2 regions of the Xenophilus sp. genome follow, and region 1 is predicted to be linked to the other one. Evidence: predicted binding sites of a transcription regulator. Region 1 holds the regulator's gene; the other holds the start of a gene.
What was found. Region 1 encodes FNR, which switches genes on or off when oxygen is low (the NO sensors DNR and NnrR bind a similar motif). Its sites were predicted from a motif close to TTGATNNNNATCAA; they were not measured.
Positions count from the first base shown of each region.

Region 2: the regulator FNR is predicted to act here: its motif matches at 1,417-1,430, upstream of cyoA (ubiquinol oxidase subunit II).

Region 1 covers NZ_JBIQNC010000006.1:17,341-20,739, forward strand. Annotated here, with positions in the region: gene dmpG (4-hydroxy-2-oxovalerate aldolase) at 1-191, shown strand, start outside; gene dmpH (2-oxo-3-hexenedioate decarboxylase) at 203-991, shown strand; gene ACIY1X_RS02405 (2-hydroxymuconate tautomerase) at 1,010-1,201, shown strand; gene fnr (fumarate/nitrate reduction transcriptional regulator Fnr) at 1,217-1,936, opposite strand; gene hemN (oxygen-independent coproporphyrinogen III oxidase) at 2,122-3,399, shown strand, end outside.
Region 2 covers NZ_JBIQNC010000002.1:85,782-89,180, reverse strand. Annotated here, with positions in the region: gene cyoB (cytochrome o ubiquinol oxidase subunit I) at 1-262, opposite strand, end outside; gene cyoA (ubiquinol oxidase subunit II) at 309-1,316, opposite strand; gene ACIY1X_RS01085 (MFS transporter) at 1,510-2,844, shown strand; gene ACIY1X_RS01080 (DUF72 domain-containing protein) at 2,858-3,399, opposite strand, start outside.

The DNA of each region.
Region 1 (3,399 bases):
TCACGCTGGGCTATGCCGGCGTGTACGGCTCCTTCCTGCTGTTCGCCAAGCGCGCCGAGAAGAAGTACGGCGTGCCCGCGCGCGAGCTGCTGGTGGAGCTGGGCCGGCGCGGCATGGTCGGCGGGCAGGAGGACATGATCGAGGACACCGCGCTGACCCTGGCGCGCGAACGCGGCCTGCTGGCTGCCTGAAGGGGAGGCGCATGGCACTCGACAGGAACACCATCGACCAGCTCGCCGCCCACCTGGAGACCTGCGAACTGGAGGCGCGGGACACGCCCAAGATCACCGACGAGCATCCCGGCATGGACTGGGACGACGCCTACGCGATCCAGGACGCGATCCTCGCGCGCAAGCTGGCCCGCGGTGCGCGCGTGGTCGGCCTGAAGGCCGGCCTGACCTCGCACGCCAAGATGAAGCAGATGGGCGTGGACAGCCCCGTCTTCGGCTTCCTCGTGGACGCGTTCAGCGTGCCCGAGGGCGCTGCGGTGAAGACGGCCGGGCTGATCCACCCCAAGGTCGAGCCCGAGATCGCCTTCGTGCTCAAGCACGCGCTCAAGGGGCCGGGCTGCCACATCGGCGCCGTGCTCGCGGCCACCGACTTCGTGCTGCCCGGCATCGAGGTGATCGACAGCCGCTACCGCGACTTCAAGTTCGACCTCAAGAGCGTGGTGGCCGACAACACCTCGGCCGCGCGCTTCGTGGTCGGCGGCCGGGCGCTGCGGCCCGAGCAGGTGGACCTGCGCACCGTCGGCATCGTGCTGGAGAAGAACGGCGCGCCGGTGGCGCTGGGGGCCGGCGCCTCGGTGCTGGGCCACCCGGCCGCCGCGGTCGCCATGCTGGCCAACCACCTGGGCCGGCAGGGCAGGGAGATTCCTGCCGGCAGCCTGATCCTCTCGGGCGGCGCCACCGAGGCGGTGGCGGTGGAGGCCGGCGACGCGGTGACGCTGCGCGTGCAGGGCATGGGCAGCGTCGGGCTGCGCTTCGCCTGAGCGCAGGGAGGCACGACCATGCCCTTCGCCCAGATCTACATGATCGAAGGCCGCACCGAGGCGCAGAAGAAGGCGGTGATCGAGAAGGTCTCGCAGGCGCTGGTGGAGGCCACCGGCGCGCCGATGGCCAACGTGCGCGTCTGGATCCAGGAGGTGCCCAAGGAGAACTGGGGCATCGCCGGCGTCAGCGCCAAGGAACTGGGGCGCTAGCCGGCAGGCGCCGCATCAGGCGCAGACGGTGGGGTTCACCAGCCGCTTGAGCGCATCCGCGTCAAGGATGCGCACGTGGCGCTGGTTCACCTCGACCAGGCCGTCCTCGACGAACTTGGAGAGCGTGCGGCTCACGGTCTCCAGCTTCAGGCCCAGGTAGCTGCCGATCTCCTCGCGCGTCATGCGCAGCACCAGTTCGCTGGCCGAGAAGCCGCGCGCGTGCAGGCGCTGCACCAGGTTGAGCAGGAAGGCGGCCAGGCGTTCCTCGGCGCGCATGCTGCCCAGCAGCAGCATCACGCCGTGCTCGCGCACGATCTCGCGGCTCATGATCTGGTGCACGTGGCGCTGCAGCGCCGTGACCTCGCGCGACAGCTCCTCGATGCGGTCGAAGGGCATCACGCAGACCTCCGCGTCCTCCAGCGCCACGGCGTCGCAGGTGTGGTGGTTGTTGACGATGCCGTCCAGGCCGATGATCTCGCCGGCCATCTGGAAGCCGGTGACCTGGTCGCGCCCGTCCTCGGCCGTCACCTGGGTCTTGAAGACGCCGGTGCGGATGGCGTAGAGCGCCGAGAAGCGCTCGCCGTTGCGGAACAGCGTCTCCTTGCGTTTGACCTTGCGCCGCGTGGCCACGAGGTCGTCGATGCGCTCCAGTTCGGTCGGCTGCAGGCCCACCGGCATGCAAAGCTCCCGCAGGTTGCAGTTCGAGCAGGCGACTTTGATCTTTTCGGGCGTCATGGTCATCAGGTGAGTCGGTCCGACGGTGGCGCCGACGGGCACGAGGCGCGGATCCGCGGCCCTCGACGGCATTGTGCGCGCGCAATCCTCCAGCGGATTGATCCAGGTCAAACAAGCCGAAGCCCAACCGCCGCACAGTGCGAGGGTACCCCGCCACGGGAGCTTTGCCCACCCCGGCCGCCACGATGAGTCCGCTGACCCTCCACCCTTCTCCCGCCGCCCCCGCTGCGGCGGCCGCCGAGCCCGCGCTGTCCCCGGCGCTGCTGCGCCGCTTCGACGTGCCCGGCCCGCGCTACACCTCCTATCCCACGGCCGACCGCTTCGTGGAGGCCTTCGGCGCCGACGACTACGCCCAGGCGCTGGCCCAGCGCCGGCAGGCCGGCCGCGCGGCGGGCCTGCCGCTGTCGCTGTACGTCCACATCCCCTTCTGCCACTCGCTGTGCTACTACTGCGCCTGCAACAAGATCGTCACCAAGCGGCACGAGAAGGGGCGCGAGTACCTGCAGTACCTGCGCCGCGAGATCGCGCTGCAGGTCGAGCACCTGGGGCAGGGCGCGCCGGTCAGCCAGCTGCACCTGGGCGGCGGCACGCCCACCTTCCTGAACGACGGCGAGCTGGGGCAGTTGATGGACATGCTGCGCCAGGCCTTCGCCCTCGCGCCGCAGGGCGAATACTCCATCGAGGTCGACCCGCGCACCGTCGACGAGGCGCGGCTGGCCCGCCTGGCCGAACTGGGCTTCAACCGGCTGAGCTTCGGCGTGCAGGACTTCGACCCGGACGTGCAGAAGGCGGTGCACCGCGTGCAGCCGGCGGCCGAGGTGTTCGCCCTGGTGGGGGCCGCGCGGCGCCTGGGCTTCGGCTCGATCAACGTCGACCTGATCTACGGCCTGCCGCGCCAGAACGCCGAGTCCTTCGAGCGGACGCTGGCCCAGGTGGGCGAGTTGCGACCCGACCGCATCGCGCTGTACGCCTACGCCCACCTGCCCGAGCGCTTCAAGCCGCAGCGCCGCATCGACGCCGCCGAACTGCCGCCTGCCGGCGCCAAGGTCGACATGCTCTCGCGCGCCATCGCGTCCTTCGCCGAGGCCGGCTACAGCTACATCGGCATGGACCACTTCGCGCTGCCCGACGACACGCTGGCCGTCGCCCGGCGGCAGGGGCGGCTGCACCGCAACTTCCAGGGCTACAGCACGCAGCCGGATTGCGACATCATCGGCCTCGGCGTGTCGGCGATCGGACGCGTGGGCGCCACCTACAGCCAGAACGCCAAGTCGCTGGAGGAGTACTACGACCTGATCGGCCAGGGCCGCCTGCCCGTGGTGCGGGGCCTGGCCCTGACGCGCGACGACCTGCTGCGGCGCACCGTCATCATGGCCCTGATGTGCCAGGGGCGGGTGGACTTCGAGGCGGTGGGCGCGGCGCACCTGATCGACTTCCGGCGCCATTTCGCGGCCGAACTGGAG
Region 2 (3,399 bases), on a different contig from region 1:
CGTCGGAGAAGCCGCGCAGCAGCATCACCACGCCCAGCACCATGTACATGATGCCGATCTTCTTGTGGTCGATGGTGCAGAACCAGTCGCGCCACAGCGGGCCCCAGAGCCGGTAGCGGGTGATCAGGGCCAGCAGGGCGATGCCGCCCAGCACGACGGCCACGAAGGTCCACAGCAGGATGGGCTCGTGCGCCATGGGCACCGAGTCCCAGGTCAGCCGGCCCAGGAGCCAGTGGGTCGGCGCCGAAGAAGGTTCAGACATGGTTCTTGTCACTCACACTCAGGTTGGCAGCGGCGGCGCGCGTGCCTCAGTTGTCCGCCAGCGCGACCGGCATGCCGGGCGTGCAGATCGATTGCGCCTGGGCCTTGGCGAACAGCGCCCCGTTGACGCGGGCGCGGCCGCGCAGCGCGTCCGAGGCCATCGTCTCGTGCATGCAGCGCTGGCCGTCCTCGACGCACAGGTTGAGCACGCGCTGGTACAGGTTCGGATCGACCGAGGCGAAGCGCTCGACCGGATGGCGCTCGCTGGGGCGGGCGAGGTCGCGGTAGGCGTCGCGCGTCAGCGGCTTGCCCTCGGCCTTGGCCCGGGCCACCCACCGGGCGAAGTCCTGCTCGCTCAGGCCGTGGAACTTGAAGGTCATGCCCGAGAAGCCGGTGCCGCTGTAGTGGGACGACATGCCGTGGAACACGCCCGGCCGGTTGATGACGGCGTTCAGCTCGGTCTGCATGCCGGGCATCGTGTAGATCATGCCGGCCAGGTCGGGCACGTAGAACGCGTTCATGGTCGAGCTGGAGGTGAGCCTGAAGCGGATCGGCCGGTCCACCGGCGCCGCCAGCTCGTTGACGGTGGCGATGCCCTGCTCGGGCAGGATGAACAGCCACTTCCAGTCCAGCGAGACCACCTCGACCTCCAGCGGCTTCACGCCCTCGGGCACCGGCTTGCCGGAGGCGATGCGGTCCAGCGGGCGGTAGGGGTCGAGCTTGTGGGTGCCGATCCAGGTCAGCGCGCCCAGCGCGATGATGATGACCAGGGGCGCGGCCCAGATCACCAGCTCCAGCTTGGTCGAGTGGTCCCAGTCGGGGGCGTAGTCGGTCTCGGCATGCCGGCTGCCCTGGCGGTAGCGCCAGGCGAACAGCAGGATCAGGATGATCACCGGCACGATGATCAGCAGCATGAGCAGGGTGGAGATCACCACCATCTGCCCCTGCTGGGCGGCCACGTCGCCGGCAGGGTTGAGCACCACCAGGTTGCAGCCGGCCAGCAGGCTGGTCGCGGCGAGCAGGGGCAGGGCCCGAAGAGGATTGGGTAGACGCATGCTGGGCATCTCGGCGGCGACGGCACGGTCGCTCCGGGTTGGTACGGGTTGCGAACGGGACGAATCTAACGCGCGGCCGGCCCGGAGGCGATAGGACGTTTTGTCCTATGTCAATGCGCCGCCCGCCACCTTATAGTGCCCCTTGCTGCGCCTCGTCCAGTGCCGCGGGGCCGCGCGCAGGAGACCTGCCCTGATGTCCAGCATCACCTATCCGCCTTCCTTCCCGCCGGCGCCGGACGCCGATGCACAACCGCACGAGGTCCACGGCGACCACAGCGTGTCGCCGGGCGACATCGCCGTCGGCGTGGTGATCGGCCGCGCCTCCGAGTATTTCGACTTCTTCGTCTACGGCATCGCCTCGGTGCTGGTGTTCCCGCAGCTGTTCTTCCCGCTGCACCAGCGGCTGGAGGGGGTGCTGTTCGCCTTCACCATCTTCGCCTTCGCCTTCATCGCGCGGCCCGTCGGCACCGCGATCTCGATGGCGATCCAGCGCCGCTGGGGGCGTGCCACCAAGCTGACCATCGCGCTGTTCCTGCTCGGCACCTGCACGGTGGGCATCGCCTTCCTGCCCGGCTACGAGACGCTCGGCACCAAGGCCGTGCTGCTGCTGGCGGTGCTGCGCGTCGGGCAGGGGCTGGCGCTGGGCGGCTCGTGGGACGGGCTGCCCTCGCTGCTCGCGCTGAGCGCGCCCCCCAACCGCCGCGGCTGGTACGCGATGCTGGGCCAGCTCGGCGCGCCGGTGGGCTTCATCCTGGCCAGCGCGCTGTTCGCCTTCCTCTACGGCAGCCTGTCGCAGGACGACTTCCTCTCCTGGGGCTGGCGCTATCCCTTCTTCGTCGCCTTCGCCATCAACGTGGTGGCGCTGTTCGCCCGCCTGCGGCTGGTGGTGACGCCCGAGTACGAGCGGCTGCTGGAGCGCAGCGAACTGGAGCCGGTGCCGGCCGGCGAGCTGGTGCGCACCCAGGGCTACAACCTGTTCATCGGCGCCTTCGCCGCGCTGGCCAGCTATGCGCTGTTCCACCTGGTGACGGTGTTCCCGCTGTCGTGGATCCACCTGTATACCGAGCAGTCGATCACCGGCTTCCTCGGCGTGCAGATCGTGGGCGGCTTCCTGATCGCCGTGGGCGTGGTCGTCTCCGGCCTGGTGGCCGACCGCTACGGCCGCCGCCGCACGCTGGGCACGCTGGCCGGCATGATCGCGGTCTTCAGCGGCTTTGCGCCGACGCTGCTCAACGGCGGCACGCTGGGCCAGGACGTGTTCATCCTGCTGGGCTGCACGCTGCTGGGCCTGTCGTACGGGCAGGCGGCCGGCGCGGTGACGTCCAACTTCACGCCGCGCTTCCGCTACACCGGCGCGGCGCTCACGCAGGACTTCGCCTGGCTGATCGGCGCCGCCTTCGCGCCGGTGGTGGCGCTGGGCCTGTCGGCCCACTTCGGGCTGGGCTACCTGAGCCTGTACCTGCTGTCGGGCGCCGCCTGCACGCTGGCCGCCCTGGGGCTGAACAAGGCCCTGGTGGCGAAGGACTGACGGCCGGCCTTCATCAGCCGCCGGCGGCGCGCGCCGCCACGGCCTGCGCCAGCGCCTGCACGCTCAGCGGCGCCGAGCCTTCCGCCTTGTTGTTGATCGCCACGTAGGCCGGCCAGCCCGCGCCCACGGTGCCGGCGATCACCTTCGCCAGCACCTCGCGGGTCTCGGGATCGGGGTCCACCAGCCTGTCGAAGGGCTCGTACAGGCCCTTGGCCGTCTCGTAGCCGTAGGCGCCGTGGCGCCGGTGCAGGCTCCAGCGGCACACCAGCGGGCCGGGCCACAGGGCGCGCAGCAGCGGCAGTTGCGCCTCGATCGGCGGCAGCTTGGCATGCAGGCCCAGGCAGTAGGTGGCGCCGGTGCCGCGCAGCACCTCGGCGAAGGCGGGCGTGAGGAACTCGGGGTTGCGCACCTCGACGGCCACCACGCCGTCCGGCGCCTGCGGTTTCAGCGGGGGCAGGGCGGCGAGCAGGGTGCGCAGCCGTTCCAGCACCTCCGGCAGGCGGGCGAGCAGGTGTGCCGGCAGCGGGCTGAGCTGGAACACCAGCGCACCGATGC